3 linked regions of the Limosilactobacillus reuteri genome follow. The protein of the gene in region 1 binds, or shares a complex with, the protein of each later gene. Links are inferred from orthologs where the notes say so. Each region holds a gene or a part of one and is shown in the gene's direction. Other genes may lie near its edges. The genes, in order: holA, holB and dnaX.

Region 1 (5,286 bases):
CCTTAATAAGCCATACGTTGGTTCAAATATTGCAGCTAGTGCGATGTCTTTTGACAAGGATCTTACTAAGAAGATTATTAGTCAAGCTGGTATTCGCAACACCCCTTATGTAGTAGTTACGCCAGAAAACCGGGCTGATTATTCATGGAGCCGGATTGAAGAAAAATTAGGTAATCTCACTTTTGTAAAGCCAGCTAAGCAAGGTTCCTCCGTTGGAATTCATCGAGTTACTAACGCTGAAGAATATGAAAAAGCGTTAGATGATGCTTTTAAGTATGATTACAAGATCTTAGTAGAACAGGGGATCGCTAATCCTCAAGAAATTGAGATTTCAATCTTAGGAAATGAACATCCAATTGCCTCTAAGTTAGGAGCTGTTCGTGTACCTAAGGACGATCCATTCTATGATTACGAAAATAAGTTTGTGGATGCCAGCGGGGTTGTTTTTGAACTTCCTGTTAAATTACCACAATACTTAGTTGATGAAATTACAGATATGGCTTTGAAAGCATACAAGGCATTAGGAATGAAGGGAATGGCTCGGATTGACTTTTTAGTTGACAGCAATAATGTCCCTTATCTTGGTGAACCAAATACATTACCAGGATTTACTAACATTAGTCTGTACCCTCAAATGTGGGAAGTTTCTGGTATTTCATATACTGACTTGATTGATCGGTTAATTCAATTAGGATTACAAGAATTTGAACGAAACAGCAAGATTAAATACGACTTCCGTAAGCTTGGTACTGAACGTGTTGGTCAAAAGAAATATAACGAAGACTAAATGAGACTCCGAGGAGACGTATTAAAACAAATTCGTCGCAAGCGTGGATTGTCCCAAACGGCTTTAGCTGAAGGGATTTGTACTCAAGCGACAATCAGCCTAATGGAAAAACAAAATCGCTTACCCAAAATGGATATTTTAACGGCAATATGTGAACGCTTAAATATTTCTTCTGATCGAATTGTCGAAAATGAAGTTAGTGGAATTAATGAAACATTCAACCAAATCGTTGATAATTTGATTTCACGCAATTTTGAAGATGCTTCAGCGCTTTTGAAGAAGGTTCATGTAAAAAATCTAGAAAGTGATTTTGATAAACAACGTTACTACTATCTAGTAGGAATGGTTCAAGTTGAAAGTAATCAAATTGATGAAGCCATTTTTAATTTTGAACTTGTTTTAACTCAATTTGCTACTACTAGTGCTAATATTTATTTAGCTATGACAACTGCAGGAATGGCGCTTGCTTACTTAAAACGTGGTGATAAAGAACGGGCAGCACGGTTAACTAACCGGTCTGTAAAACTGATTGATAATAAAAAATTGATTGGGAGCCTTTATCAATGGGCATCAATTGATTGTCAAATTGCAGAATTATATCTGCAACTTGAAGACCCTGATAACGCTATTGAAGTTGCTAATAAGGGAATTGAACTTTGTCGGGAACATGATTCATTATTCTTATTAGATGAACTATATCTTTGTATAGGTCGTAGCTACATCCTAAAGAACGACAAGGAAGAAGCTAAAAAGGCTTTAAAGATTGCTGAAAGTCTTAGCATTGCTCGTAATGGATCAGTAGCAGAAGATACAATTCTATTAGAGTTAAAGAATTTAGAAATTTAAGTCCCGAAATGTCAATTTAAGTTAGAAAAAAAGTAGTTGCTCATCAGTGACATACTTCATGAATACCTCGTAAGGTGTTTGATAGCCCAATGACTTGCGAGGAATGTTGTTCCGGTAACTCATTATTTGAGCAACCTCTTCATCAGCTAGGTGGCGGAGATCGCGGCCTTTGTGGAGCCCATCGCGCCGCAGAAGGCCGTTGTTGTTCTCGTTTAACCCCCGTTGGTTAGGTGCCCCCACCTCGGCAAAGTAGGTCTGGAGGTCAAATTGGTTGGCAATTACTCGCCAGTCAGCGAACTCCTTCCCATTGTCGAAGGTAATCGACTTGAAGAAGTGGGGTGGAAACTTTGCCAACCATTCCTGTAAGTGCTGGATCACACTGGTGGCCGTCTTACTATGGACGTTAAGCTTAACGTCCATAGTAAGACGGCCACCAGTGTGATCCAGCACTTACAGGAATGGTTGGCAAAGTTTCCACCCCACTTCTTCAAGTCGATTACCTTCGACAATGGGAAGGAGTTCGCTGACTGGCGAGTAATTGCCAACCAATTTGACCTCCAGACCTACTTTGCCGAGGTGGGGGCACCTAACCAACGGGGGTTAAACGAGAACAACAACGGCCTTCTGCGGCGCGATGGGCTCCACAAAGGCCGCGATCTCCGCCACCTAGCTGATGAAGAGGTTGCTCAAATAATGAGTTACCGGAACAACATTCCTCGCAAGTCATTGGGCTATCAAACACCTTACGAGGTATTCATGAAGTATGTCACTGATGAGCAACTACTTTTTTTCTAAATTAGTCGATTGGCGACTAATTTTATAAATAATTTAAAATCCGGACTACGATTTTTGAATCGATCAAAAATCATAGTCCGGATTTTACTGTTAGAGAACCAAGAATTAATAGTTAATTCCCAGTCTCTTGGACATTGCCCAATTATCTACACAATTAAAAACTAAAACCCCAGCAATGGTATATTTAATTTTAGGGAAACAACAGGTCCTTCAACAGCAGGCAATTGATGCCTTTATAAGCCTTATTCCAGAGAATGAACAGGTTATGAATGTTGGTCGATATGATATGGAAGCCACACCATTGGCAGTTGCTTTGGATGATGCGATGGCGACTCCATTTTTTGGTGAACGACGATTAGTTATTATCAATAAACCGTTCTTCTTAACTGGTGAGAAAAGACATTCGAAAGTTGAACATGATTTGGATAGCTTAAAAAAGTATCTTGAACACCCTGAACCGTCTACAATTTTAGTTTTTGCGGCCCCTTATGAAAAGCTTGATGGACGAAAAGGGATTGTAAAGCAATTAAAGAAGACAGCAGTTTTAGTTGATGCTAGTCCACTTGATGAACGAGCAGCTCGTCAAAGAGTGAGAACTCAATTATCAACTGCTGGTTTTGAAATATCAGAAGCTGCTTTGGATGAGTTGGTTCAACGGACTAATGCGGATTATGGGATGATGGATGCAAGCTTAACTAAATTAAAGATTTTGGCTTACCATGAAAAAAAGATTGATCAAAACATGGTAGCCGCTCTAGTTCCGCAATCATTAGATGAAAATGTATTTGATTTAGTCACTGCGGTTCTTAAGCATAATCAAATAAAGGCCTTAGATCTCTATCAACAGCTATTAGCGGGCCAGCAACCGCCGTTAAGGATTAATGCAGTGCTAGTAGGGCAGTTTCGGCTGTTGATTCAAATAAAAGTATTAAGTAAACGCGGCCTTACGCAAGGGAGTCTAGCGAGTCAGCTTAATGTCCATCCTTATCGGATTAAATTGGGATTAAAAACTGCGCGTGATTTCTCAATGCAGGCGTTAGAAAACGCCTATTTGGGATTAATTCGTATTGAACAATCGTTAAAAACGACACAACGCGATCCTTCACTTTTGTTTCAGTTATTTATGTTACAGTATTCTCAGCAGAGCAAAGGAGCATGAGTGCTGATATGTTTATTGATGGCGATTTTATGTTACAGTTTACAAAAAAATTGGACAACTATTACGGCGAATAAGCAAATGGAAGTTACTCAAAAAATATTAGTTTACCCTGATGAATTAAAATTCAATGGAAATTTTATGACAGGAACTGCAATCGACATTCAAACTGGACAACGTGAAGCAATAATGATGTCGTTTAAGTCACCCCAGATGCTAAAAAATATTGATAAGCTTACAACACCCTCGATATGGCTTATTAATGGGCAATTAAAACCGATTATTCCCCGTACAAATGAAAATCAATTTGATAATTTGACTTATAATCACCATCGCCGGATCTGTAATCAAGTTCAAATTAACCGGGTAGAGCAAATGGTTAGGCAAAAAAGAGGAATAGTTGGCTGGTGTCATACATTAAGAAAGCGAATCGGCCTCTACTTTGAAACTTTACCGCCTCCTCTTAGTACGTATTGCCAACAATTAATAATTGGTAGCAGTAATGAGGATTCGGCTGAATTAATGGTAAGTATTAAAAGGCTTGGTCTGCTTCATCTTTTTTGCATTTCAGGAATGCATATCGTGCTTTTCACTGATTTATTACGGCGGCTGTTAGTTCATTTATGGTGGCGTAAAGAATCAATTGATTTATTTTTAATTATCATTTTACCGTTTTATCTTCTCGTTGGTGGTGGAGCAACAAGCTTGATAAGAGCAACCATTATGGCTGAGCTTGGTCTTCTTCATCGATATTTAAATTTGGACAGTCTTGATGGATGGGCACTGAGCTTATTAATTGGATTAGTTATTGATCCGTTGCTATTGCTTACATTAGGCGGTCAATTAAGCTATTTGCTTTCTTTTATTCTTCAAGTTCTTCCAGAATCAGTACGTGGTTTTAAGCAGTCTTTATTATTGAATTTAATTAGTTTGCCTTCGTTATTGAGTTATGTATATGAGGTTCATCTTCTGAGTTTTGGGGTTAGTTATTTAATAATTCCGCTATTTTCGACAGTTGTTTTTCCAGCGGTCTTGGTTGGGGCACTTAGTTTTAAGCTTTTTGAACCACTCGCGTATCTAATTAATGCTGGTTTAAAATGTTTTCAATATATTTTAAATTGGTTATCTGATTTTCCAGGAATGATTCATTTTGGGAAGCCACCGTTAATTTTGGCCCTTCTATTATTTGCGGCATCTTTATTTGTTATTTCTCAAGAGACATCTTTAAAATCATGGAAGATATTAGCCTTATTGTATGTAATTACTGGAGGGATAATTCATTTTCCACTTAATGGCGAAGTTACCTTTGTTGATATTGGACAGGGGGACTCGATAATTATTAGAGAACCTTTTAATCGACGGGTAACAATGATTGATACAGGAGGCAAATTAAATTTTAAAAAGCCGGATTGGGCGACTTCAAAGCATTCTCAAGATGATGCCCAACGAATAACCATTAATTATTTGAAAAGTAAAGGCATCAGGCAAATTGATAATATTTGTTTAACTCACCATGATGCAGATCATATCGGCTATTTAACAACGATTTTGGATAATATAGCAGTGAAAAGACTGATTGTCCCAGCGGGGATGGAAAGACAACCAGCACTTCTTAATAAAGTAAGGACTGCTGAAAAGTCATCGCCAATGATAATTCCGGTGACTGATAATGTTAAGTTGTCATCATTTCCATTGCAAATTC
Region 2 (5,364 bases), 510 kb from region 1 along the record:
TATTCGGAAAATATGACTGCAATTGTTAATAATATTGAAGGATTTAAGCAGATTATTAATGACTACCAGGCAACACCAGTTAAATTTTATGGCGATTTAGAAGACCTTGACCCAGTTGCAACTAGGTATGTGGCCGACCAGTTAGAAGTTCGGACAGGATTACAGATTGAATGGTTAAACAATAACCAGCTAATGGCACAGTCGATGAGTTACCTTTTAACCTTGCTACCAGATTTTGAAAAACTTAGTAAACACAATATGTATCTTCTAAGTATCGGTCTTAGCTCGACTACCTTAGCTTATTTTCACCATGGAAGCTTTGAACGGGCATGGGATATTGATCTTGGTAATGCAAAAATCAGTCAGTTGGTGGGGCGTCTCCGAAAAACTGCTACCAATCCAACTGAAATTATCCAAGATTATATCAGTAGTAAATTAGAATACTTAACACCAGAACTGACAAAGAAAAAGCATACAGTAATGATGGTGCAAAATGCCCTCTCACTCAATAAATTATTTTTGCCAAATGATCAGCAAATCGCGGAAGTTCCCCTAAATAAATTTCATGATGATTACCAAAAGATTTTATCGCCAGTAAAAGATGGCTTAATGAAAAATATTCAGATTGATGACCAACAATTTGAATTATTATTACCAAATTATTTAGTAACGGCGCGAACAGTGCGCTTAATTCAACCAGCAGGCCTTTACGTAACTGATATTTCAACGATGGATGGGATTTCCCATGGAATTGGGGTTGATAATCCTAAAACGAGACGGCAAATTAATGAAATGATCAGAACAGCTGCCGACAATATTTCTTCACGATACGGTGTTGATTCAGCTCATCGGGATTTTGTAACGCGCTTTTCACTCCAACTCTTTGATCAATTGCGCCCAATTCATCGTCTTGGTCAGCATGAGCGATTATTATTAGAAATTGCTAGTAGAATTGATGACATTGGTAATTTTATTAATCAACGGGGACACTACCGCCACTCTGCTTATATTATGGAGGCTAATCCTCTAATTGGGCTTTCAGATAAAGATAATCGGATTATTGCTGAAGTGGCGAGATATCATAGTGCAGAGTCTCCAGATATTAGTCAAGCTCATTACCGCCATCTCGATGATGAGATCCAGATGCCAGTAGCAAAATTAGCTGCTATTTTACGATTGGTGGATGCATTAGATGATTCGCGGCTGCAAAAAATTTCAAGTATTAGATTGAAGCTGGTAGGAGATAGCCGCTTAATCATTAAAGCAATAGCCAATGATGACCTTGTTCTTGAAAAGTGGTCTTTTAGTAAAAAATCACAACTATTTAAGGATGTATACGGAATTGAACCGGTCTTAACTGAGAGGAGCGATCATTAAATGGAGTTAAAGCAAGAAGCACAAACATTTGAAATGCCGCACTTACTAACATATTATGAGTGTGATGAAACAAGTCATCCAAGCCTAAGCATGATATTAAGTATGATTTCCATGGTATCCGATGAGCATAGTATGTCTTTAGGAATGGGAACCGAAGAAATACAATCTACTGGCGGTACATGGGTAGTAAGCGGCTATGAAGGATATCTTTCCGCAAATCAACCTTCTTTTGGCGAAACAGTTATTTTAGGAACCAAAGCTGTTTCCTATAACCGCTTTTTTGCTGTTCGTGATTTTTGGATAACGGATAAAGAACACCAGATTGAATATGCACGAATTAGGTCAATTTTTGTGTTTATGAATCTAAAGACACGGCGAATGCAATCAATTCCACTAGGTTTAATTGAACCATTTAATGCTCCTGTTGCGAAAAGAATTCCTCGTCTAAAGCGACCTCAAAAATTGGATGAAAATGGTTCGATAATAAAGAAAAATTATCAAGTTCGTTATTTTGACCTTGATGCTAATCACCATGTTAATAATGCGCGTTACTTTGATTGGCTTCTTGATCCTCTTGGCCGTGATTTTTTACGAGAGAATCAGATAAAAAGATTTAATTTGCAGTATCTTCAAGAGGTACGCAATGGGGAAATTGTGGAAAGCAAAGTTAATAAGCTCCAAATAAATGATGGAACGGTAACTTACCACCAGATTGGCGTTGATAAGCAAGTTGATGCAATTGCTGAGATAGAATGGTATTAAATGCAGCAAATTAGTAGTTTTAATGATCACCAATCAGGAAGTTTATACTTAGTTCCAACCCCAATTGGAAATTTAGATGATATGACTTTTCGTGCAATTAAAACCTTAAAAGAAGTGGATCTGATTGCTGCTGAAGATACGCGTCATACTCAGCAACTATTAAACCATTTTGATATATTAACCCGTCAAATTAGCTTTCATGAGCATAATACTGAACAACGTGTTCCGGAATTGATTGAGAAATTAAAAGCTGGTTATTCGATTGCCCAATGCAGTGATGCAGGGATGCCTTCGATTTCTGACCCCGGCAAGGAATTGGTAGCGGCGGCAGTTAGAGAAGGGTTGCCAGTAATCCCGCTTCCAGGAGCTAATGCAGGATTGACGGCTCTTATCGCTTCGGGGTTAGTTCCCCAGCCATTTTACTTCTTTGGCTTTTTAGGGCGTAAGCATCAGCAACAGGTAGCGGCGTTGGAGCAATTAAAAGAGCGTGAAGAAACGATGATCTTTTATGAAGCTCCACACCGCTTAAAAAAGACTTTAGCTACGATGGCGGAAGTTTTCGGTAATGAACGGCGAGTTGTTTTAGCACGGGAACTCACTAAACGCTATGAAGAGTTTACGCGGGGAACGCTTGCTGAAACAACTGCCTGGTTTGAAGATCATCAACCACGAGGAGAATTCGTTATTCTAGTAGCTGGGAATGAACACCCGACAGAGGAGACAGATAATGATATTGAATTACCATTAACAGAACAGGTTGATAAGGAAATCTTAAATGGTCTTTCCACTAATGCTGCGATTAAGCTGGTGGCAAAGAAAAATAATATAAAACGCCAGGAATTATATAAACAATATCATCAATTGTAGATGAGTGAAGAATATAGTTCAGATAATCTTTATGAACAATTTGCGCAGGTGATGAACCAGACCCAGGATTTAGTTAATAAAATGGAGCAGTTGCAGGCAAAAATTATTGCTATTTCTGAGGAAAATGTTGAACTTTCAATTGAAAATAAGCATTTGCGTCAGATGATTAAAGAAAAGCAATCACATCATAGTGAAAACCAATTATCTGGATCACGGCAAAATTTAAAAGAGCTTTACCAACAGGGTTTTCATGTTTGCAGTGAGTATTATGGTAAACGTCTTGAGCCTAATGAATCTTGTACTTTTTGTTTAGATGCAATATTCGGACATGAACAAGGAATGACAAAATAGTTGGCTGAACAGGGACAAACACGTGCAGAAAAATTACAACCAGCAATAATTACTCGTTTTCAAAAAATATTATTAAATAAAGAACTTGCTCATGCCTATCTGTTTGTTGGGCCAGGCGGTTCAGGAAAGATGTCAATTGCTCAATGGTTATCGTTACGGTTATTTTGTCTTCATCCCCAAGACAATAAACCAGACTTAACTTGTGCCGAGTGTCAGCGAATCCTGTCTGGGAACCATCCTGATATTGTCTATGCTGCTCCAGAAGGTCGCCAAATAAAGGTTGATGAGATTCGTCACTTAAAAGCAGAATTTTCTAAGAGTGCGGTAGAAGGCAATAAGAAAATTTTTATTATTAAAGATGCTGATAAAATGACAAATGGTGCAGCAAATAGTCTTCTTAAGTTTATTGAAGAACCGGGGACTGGCGTTTATATTTTTATGCTAACGACTAATAAAAGTGCTGTCTTACCAACAATCCGATCACGAACACAGGTGATTGAACTGCCACCATTAAAACGAGATGCATTGTTAACAGTTTTAACTGAACATAATATTCCATCATCTCAGCAACAGATTGCTGTTGGGATTACAGATTCCGTCGCAATGATTGAACAGTGGCAAGAAGATAATTGGTTTGAGAGTGCGATCAAAGGAGTCATTCAGTGGTATCAAGATACGACACGAAATGGGATGTTAGGCTTCGTTGATGTTCAGACAATTCTACAAAAAGTAGCTACCGACCGGGATAAACAACAAGTGATTTTGGACCTAATTACCTTAATCTGGCGTGATACGCTAATGGTAAATTCCGGAATTACAGTTGCCAACCGCCTTCACTTTAATAATATTTTAGGAGAAATGGGAGAAGTAGTTAGAAAATACTCTCCTCAACAATTGTTAGCGGCTAGTCAGTTAACTTTGGAAACTCGTCACATGTTAGAACAAAATATTAGCTTTCAAAATATTGTTGAACAATTGACGATTCGGCTTGTGCAGGTTTTAAGCATTAGTTAGATGAAAATGATTATTGCAATTGTTCAATCAAAAGATAGCAATCGTTTACGAAAAGCATTTAATAAAGCTGATATTCACGTTACTCAATTATCAACAACTGGTGGTTTCCTTCGTGAAGGAAATGCGACATTTTTAATTGGAATTGAAGATGAACGAGTTCAAGAAGTATTATCAGTAATTAAAAAGAATGCTGAGTCACGTGAACAATACGTTACATCGCAAATGCATATGGATGTTGAAGGAGGTTCAGCATTTCCTGTCAACGTAAAGATTGGTGGGGCAACTGTTTTTGTCTTACCAGTAGAAGACTTCATTAAATTTTAAATGGACGGTAAATTTATATCATTTGAGGGACCAGATGGAGCTGGCAAGACAAGTGTAATCCAACAGATTCAACAACAATTGGAAGATCAGCTTGGCACAGAAAAAGTTATGTATACTCGTGAACCGGGTGGTAATAAGATTTCTGAGCAAATTCGCCAGGTACTCTTTGATGGTCAAAATACCGATATGGATGGGCGGACAGAAGCATTGCTTTTTGCTGCTGCTCGTCGGCAACACATTGTTTCAGAAATAATTCCGGGGTTGAAAGCAGGCAAAGTTATTCTGTGTGATCGATTTGTAGATAGTTCCATCGCTTATCAGGGAGCTGGTCGTGGCCTTGGTGAAAAAGAGATTTGGCAAATTAATCAGTTTGCGATTGATGGGTTAATGCCGTCGTTGACAATTTACCTTGATATTGAATCGGAAATTGGCTTAAGACGGATTGCTGAGCATCGTTCTAATCAAATTAATCGATTAGACAAGGAAAAGCTTGCTTTCCATCAAACCGTTCGTCAATCTTACTTGAAACTTTACAAAAATTATCCAGAACGGATAAAGTTAATTGATGCAAGTCAGCCACTGGAAAAAGTGATTGAGGATGTAAAAGCAACAATTCATGACCGTTTTTCAGATTTGTTTTAAATGTTTTTTAAGCGGCCTACTAAAGAA
Region 3 (5,364 bases), 520 kb from region 1 along the record:
GTAACGAACTTTGCTAAATCTCTCCTATCTGCTAAAAGAGACCTTCATAACTGTAGTATTTGTGGCAATATTACTGAAGATGATCCTTGTCCGATTTGTCGCGATAAGACCCGTGATCATTCGCAAATTCTAGTTGTTGAGCAGTTACAAGACGTTATGGCAATGGAACGGATGCATGAATATCATGGTTTATACCATGTCCTTCATGGAGTTATTTCCCCAGTTGCAGGAACAGGCCCGGAAGATATTAATATTACAAGTTTACTTAAACGGTTAAAGAAAGATAATGAAGTAAAGGAAATTATTATTGCAACTAATGCTTCATCAGATGGTGAGTTAACGGCTGGGTACCTCGCTAAGCTAATTAAGCCTGCGGGAATTAAGGTTACTCGGTTGGCGCATGGGTTATCAGTTGGCGCAGATATTGACTATGCTGATGAGATGACATTATTCAAAGCAGTTCAAGGGCGAACGGAGATGTAAATGATGCGTGGAATGAATATGCAACAAATGATGAAGCAGGCTAAGGCAATGCAAAAGAAAATGATGGCTGAACATGAAGAACTTGCTAAACAGGAATTTGTTGGAAAAGCACCGGATGATATGGTAACTGCTACGTTTAGCGGGGATAATCAATTAATTGACTTAAAGATTAAGCCAGAAGCAGTTGATCCAGATGATATTGATATGCTTCAAGACTTGGTAATTGCTGCTGTGAAAGACGGAATGAAACAAGTCAATGATGCTACTCAACAAAAGCTTGGTAAATATACGCAAGGTATGGGGTTGTAAATGAGTTATCAGGCATTATATCGTGTCTGGCGACCACAGCGATTCGATGATCTTGTCGGTCAACAGATTGTTACAAGAACCCTAAAAAACGCCATTATCACTCACCAGATAAGCCATGCATACTTGTTCGCTGGTCCACGTGGTACTGGTAAAACCTCAGCAGCAAAAATTTTTGCTAAAGCGGTTAATTGTCATCATTCCAAGGATGGCGAACCTTGTAATGAGTGTGAGATTTGTAAAGCAATTACAAACGGGCAATTAAATGATGTAATTGAAATCGATGCGGCTTCTAATAATGGGGTTGAAGAGATTCGTGATATTCGGGATAAGGCAAAATATGCTCCTACCCAAGCGGACTACAAAGTTTATATAATTGATGAAGTTCACATGCTTTCAACAGGGGCTTTTAACGCACTGCTAAAAACGCTTGAAGAACCACCAGCCAATGTGATTTTTATTCTTGCAACTACAGAACCGCATAAAATTCCTTTAACAATTATTTCGCGGGTTCAACGATTTGATTTTCGACGAATTTCAGCAGAAGATGCATTTAATCGAATGAAATATATTCTTGATCAAAAGGAAGTTACTTATGATGAAAAAGCATTATGGGTAATTGCAAATGCCGCTGAAGGAGGAATGCGGGATGCGTTGAGTATCCTTGACCAGGTTCTTTCTTTCAGTGATAATGAGGTAAAGTTGGATGATGCTTTACTAGTTACAGGAAGTGTTACTAAACAATTATTAAAAAAGTACTTTTTGGAGATTAGTAAGCATGAAGGGGCGACTGCTCTTGACACCATGAAAGATATTTTGGATGAAGGAAAAGATGGTCAGCGGTTCATTGAGGACTTGATTTCCTTTATTCGTGATATTCTGTTATACCAAGAATCACCAAGCTTGATTAGTGTTGAAAGTACGGGACTAAAGCAGGAAGACTTTGAAGAAATAGTCCAACTTGCTTCTTCAGCGACCTTATACCAAATGATCGATGAACTAAATAATATTCAAGAAGAGATGCGTTTTACGACCCATCCGGATGTGTATTTGGAAGTTCTTACAATAAAACTTGCACAAATCGAACCACAAAAGAATATTCAATCGGCACCAGCGGTTTCTTCGGATACAAATACTGAAGCTACTAAGACGATTGAAAAATTACAACAAGAGATACAGCAATTGCAACAAACAGTAAAACAGTTGCAGAATGCGCCGGCAAAGGCTAGTCGACCATCACCTCGGCAACAAAATGAGCAACCACGAGTACAACAAAAGAAAGTGCAGGTTAATCTCAATAAGATTTACCCAGTGTTAGAAAATGCGACTCGTCAAGATTTAATAAATGTTCGTGAGCTATGGGGAGATATGTTGAATCTATTGTCGGTGCCGCAACGGTCCTTACTTCACGTTTCACAACCGGTTGCCGCTAGTGCCGTGGGAATAATTGTTGCTTTTGATTATCCGTTCTTATTCCAACAAGCAGCTGATGATACAACGTTGTTAGAGAATATGGAAAGTGCTCTGCAACGTTTAACTGGAAATGAACGGCAAGTTGTTTTTGTACCTAAGGATAAATGGCCAAAAATTCGGCAAGACTTTATCAAGGATCATGGTTTTGGTAAGAATCAGCAAAAGTCGCAACCTATTAAACAAAAGCCGCAAACTACTGAAGAAAGCGGACAAACTCCTGCAGCTACACCAGCACCGATGGAGGAACCACCGCTACCACCAGAAGATGAGACACTAACTGAAGAAAAGTCACCTCAAGAAGATAACCAAGTAGCAACAGCACAGAAGTTATTTGGTAGTGATATTGTTAAAGTAGAAGATAATTAAATGAAAAAAATCAATTCATCATTATCTGAACAACAAAAATTTATGAAGATGGCAATTGCAGAAGCAAAACAAGCCAGAATTTTAGATGAAGTACCAATTGGTGCGATTGTTGTCCACGAGGGACAGGTAATTGGGCGTGGTCATAATATGCGTGAAAAGTTTCAAGATGTTACCTATCACGCAGAAATGCTTGCGATTATGGAAGCATGCACGAATTTAGGAAGTTGGCGTTTAGAGGACTGTGACTTATATGTTACGTTAGAACCGTGTATCATGTGTAGCGGTGCCATTATCAACGCACGAATAAAAAATGTTTATTATGGTGCTGCTGATCCGAAAGCCGGGGCGGTTGATAGCTTATACCATTTACTAAATGATTCCCGTTTAAATCATCAAGTTAATGTCCATTCTGGTATTTTAGGGGATGAGTGTAGTCAAATGTTAAAAAACTTTTTCCGTAAAATTCGTCGCCGCCGGAAAGAGGCTCGACGAAAAAATAAGGCTAACCCCTAGATGGTAACTGTATTTTCAAAAAATAATTGTATCCAATGCAAGATGACAAAACGTTTCCTTGAGCAACACAAAATTTCATTTATTGAACACAACATCGATGAACAACCAGAATACATATCTCAACTTAAGTCTGAAGGTTTTATGGCGACTCCAGTTGTAAAACTTCCTAACGGTCAAGCTTTTTCTGGCTTTCGTCCTGATCAATTAAACCAACTTGCCTAAATGGCGTTATCCGATATCGATATGACCAAAGTTAAATATTACGATTATAACAACGAAGTAAATATCCCAAAAAACGGACAAATTCAACTAGATAAAGATAAATTGGCCTTAGAAGACTTTATCAAAAATAATGTAGAACCGAATACCAAAAGCTTTTCTTCATTAAAAGAACGTTTTCAATGGTTAAAAGAAAATGATTATATTGAAGAGGAATTTATGAATAAATATAGTGAAGCATTCATTGAAAAGCTTTACGATTATTTAAAAGCCCAAAACTTCCACTTCCATTCTTTTATGGCAGCTTATAAGTTTTATGCTCAATATGCCTTACGAACAAATGATAAAGAGTACTACCTTGAAAACTATATTGATCGAGTCGCAATGAATGCTCTTTACCTCGCTAATGGTGATGAAGAGTTAGCAATGCAGCTCGCTGATGAAATCATCCATCAACGTTATCAACCCGCAACTCCAACATTCCTTAACGTTGGGCGTAAACGCCGGGGAGAATTTGTTTCTTGCTTTGCGATTCAAACAACGGACGACATGAATACCATTGGTCGAACAATCAATTCTGCCCTCCAACTTTCTAAAATTGGTGGTGGTGTTGGGATTAATTTAAGCAACCTTCGTGAAGCTGGTGCCCCAATCAAGAAAATACAAGGTGCTGCTAGTGGAGTTGTTCCTGTAATGAAGTTGTTAGAAGATAGTTTTTCCTATTCCAATCAACTGGGACAGCGACAGGGAGCTGGAGTCGTTTACCTTAGTGTTTTCCATCCTGATATTATTGAATTCTTAGGAGCAAAAAAGGAAAACGCTGATGAAAAGATTCGCTTAAAGACCCTCTCTCTCGGAATTACGGTTCCTGATAAGTTTTACGAATTAGTAGAGCAAAATGCTGATATGTACTTGTTTAGTCCCTATGATGTTGAACGAGTATACGGAATGCCATTCTCCTACGTCGATATCACAAAAGAATACGACAATTTAGTAGCAAACGATGATATTCGCAAGAAGAAAGTTAATGCCCGGGACTTGGAGGACGAAATCAGTAAACTTCAACAAGAATCAGGTTATCCTTACATTATCAATATTGATACAGAAAACCGGGATAATCCGATTAATGGAAAAATTGTGATGAGTAATTTATGTTCAGAGATTGCTCAAGTACAAGTACCAGCGCAAGTAAATGATGATCAATCATATTCTGAAATGGGAATTGATATCAGTTGTAATCTTGGGTCAACCAATATTGCTAATATGATGGAAAGCCCTGACTTTGGTAAATCGATTAAGGCAATGATGCGGGGATTAACCCGAATCAGTGACGTAGAAGACCTAGATGTTGTCCCAACTATTCAAAACGGAAATCGGCTTGCCCATTCAGTTGGTTTGGGTGCAATGGGATTGCATAGCTACCTCGCTAAGCACCATATTCAATACGGAAGCCCGGTTGCGATTGAATTCACAGGTGTTTACTTTATGCTCTTAAATTATTGGTCATTAGTGGCATCAAATGAAATTGCCAAAGAGCGGCAGGAAACTTTCCACGATTTTGAGAACAGTAAATATGCTGATGGTTCCTACTTTAACAAATATGTCACTAAGGATTGGGGACCACAATCAGATGTTGTTAAAGGTCTTTTTGAAGGTATTTTTATCCCTGGAATTGAAGATTGGAAGAAGTTGAAAGAAAATGTAATGCAAGATGGTCTTTACAATCAATACCGTCTTGCTGTAGCGCCAAACGGTTCAACTTCCTACATTAACGATTCGACTGCTAGTCTACATCCAATCATTAATCGTGTTGAAGAGCGTCAAGAAAAGATGATCGGTAAAATTTATTACCCTGCCCCATATCTTTCAAACGACACGATGCCTTACTATCGTTCAGCTTACGATATGGACATGCGAAAGGTTATTGACACTTACGCCGCTGCACAACAGCACATCGATCAGTCTCTTTCAATGACCCTCTTTATGCGGTCAACAATCCCAGCA

What was found.
Region 2: holA (region 1) and holB share a complex: the UniProt entries of both Bacillus subtilis proteins name them as parts of the DNA clamp loading complex. The link is inferred for Limosilactobacillus reuteri from one-to-one orthologs.
Region 3: holA (region 1) and dnaX share a complex: the UniProt entries of both Bacillus subtilis proteins name them as parts of the DNA clamp loading complex. The link is inferred for Limosilactobacillus reuteri from one-to-one orthologs.

What each region holds. Positions count from the first base shown.
Region 1 is NZ_CP059275.1:549,252-554,537, forward strand. What follows is about bases 1,650-4,571. They hold holA (DNA polymerase III subunit delta), read left to right. Parts: upstream 1,650-2,555; coding sequence 2,556-3,587; downstream 3,588-4,571. Other genes in these bases: HHK02_RS03220 (DNA internalization-related competence protein ComEC/Rec2), read left to right, coding at 3,606-4,571. In the rest of the region: HHK02_RS03195 (D-alanine--D-alanine ligase family protein), read left to right, coding at 1-787; HHK02_RS03200 (helix-turn-helix domain-containing protein), read left to right, coding at 788-1,633; more of HHK02_RS03220, read left to right, coding at 4,572-5,286. UniProt on the Bacillus subtilis protein: Part of the beta sliding clamp loading complex, which hydrolyzes ATP to load the beta clamp onto primed DNA to form the DNA replication pre-initiation complex.
Region 2 is NZ_CP059275.1:1,063,502-1,068,865, forward strand. What follows is about bases 2,365-5,364. They hold holB (DNA polymerase III subunit delta'), read left to right. Parts: upstream 2,365-3,357; coding sequence 3,358-4,371; downstream 4,372-5,364. Other genes in these bases: rsmI (16S rRNA (cytidine(1402)-2'-O)-methyltransferase), read left to right, coding at 2,365-3,006; HHK02_RS06230 (DNA replication initiation control protein YabA), read left to right, coding at 3,007-3,357; HHK02_RS06240 (cyclic-di-AMP receptor), read left to right, coding at 4,372-4,695; tmk (dTMP kinase), read left to right, coding at 4,696-5,337; HHK02_RS06250 (YaaL family protein), read left to right, coding at 5,338-5,364. Outside these bases: HHK02_RS06215 (exopolyphosphatase), read left to right, coding at 1-1,377; HHK02_RS06220 (acyl-[acyl-carrier-protein] thioesterase), read left to right, coding at 1,378-2,139; more of rsmI, read left to right, coding at 2,140-2,364. UniProt on the Bacillus subtilis protein: DNA polymerase III is a complex, multichain enzyme responsible for most of the replicative synthesis in bacteria.
Region 3 is NZ_CP059275.1:1,069,208-1,074,571, forward strand. The notes cover bases 211-3,210. They hold dnaX (DNA polymerase III subunit gamma/tau), read left to right. Parts: upstream 211-792; coding sequence 793-2,628; downstream 2,629-3,210. Other genes in these bases: recR (recombination mediator RecR), read left to right, coding at 211-483; HHK02_RS06260 (YbaB/EbfC family nucleoid-associated protein), read left to right, coding at 484-792; tadA (tRNA adenosine(34) deaminase TadA), read left to right, coding at 2,629-3,141; nrdH (glutaredoxin-like protein NrdH), read left to right, coding at 3,142-3,210. In the rest of the region: more of recR, read left to right, coding at 1-210; more of nrdH, read left to right, coding at 3,211-3,363; nrdE (class 1b ribonucleoside-diphosphate reductase subunit alpha), read left to right, coding at 3,364-5,364. UniProt on the Bacillus subtilis protein: Part of the beta sliding clamp loading complex, which hydrolyzes ATP to load the beta clamp onto primed DNA to form the DNA replication pre-initiation complex.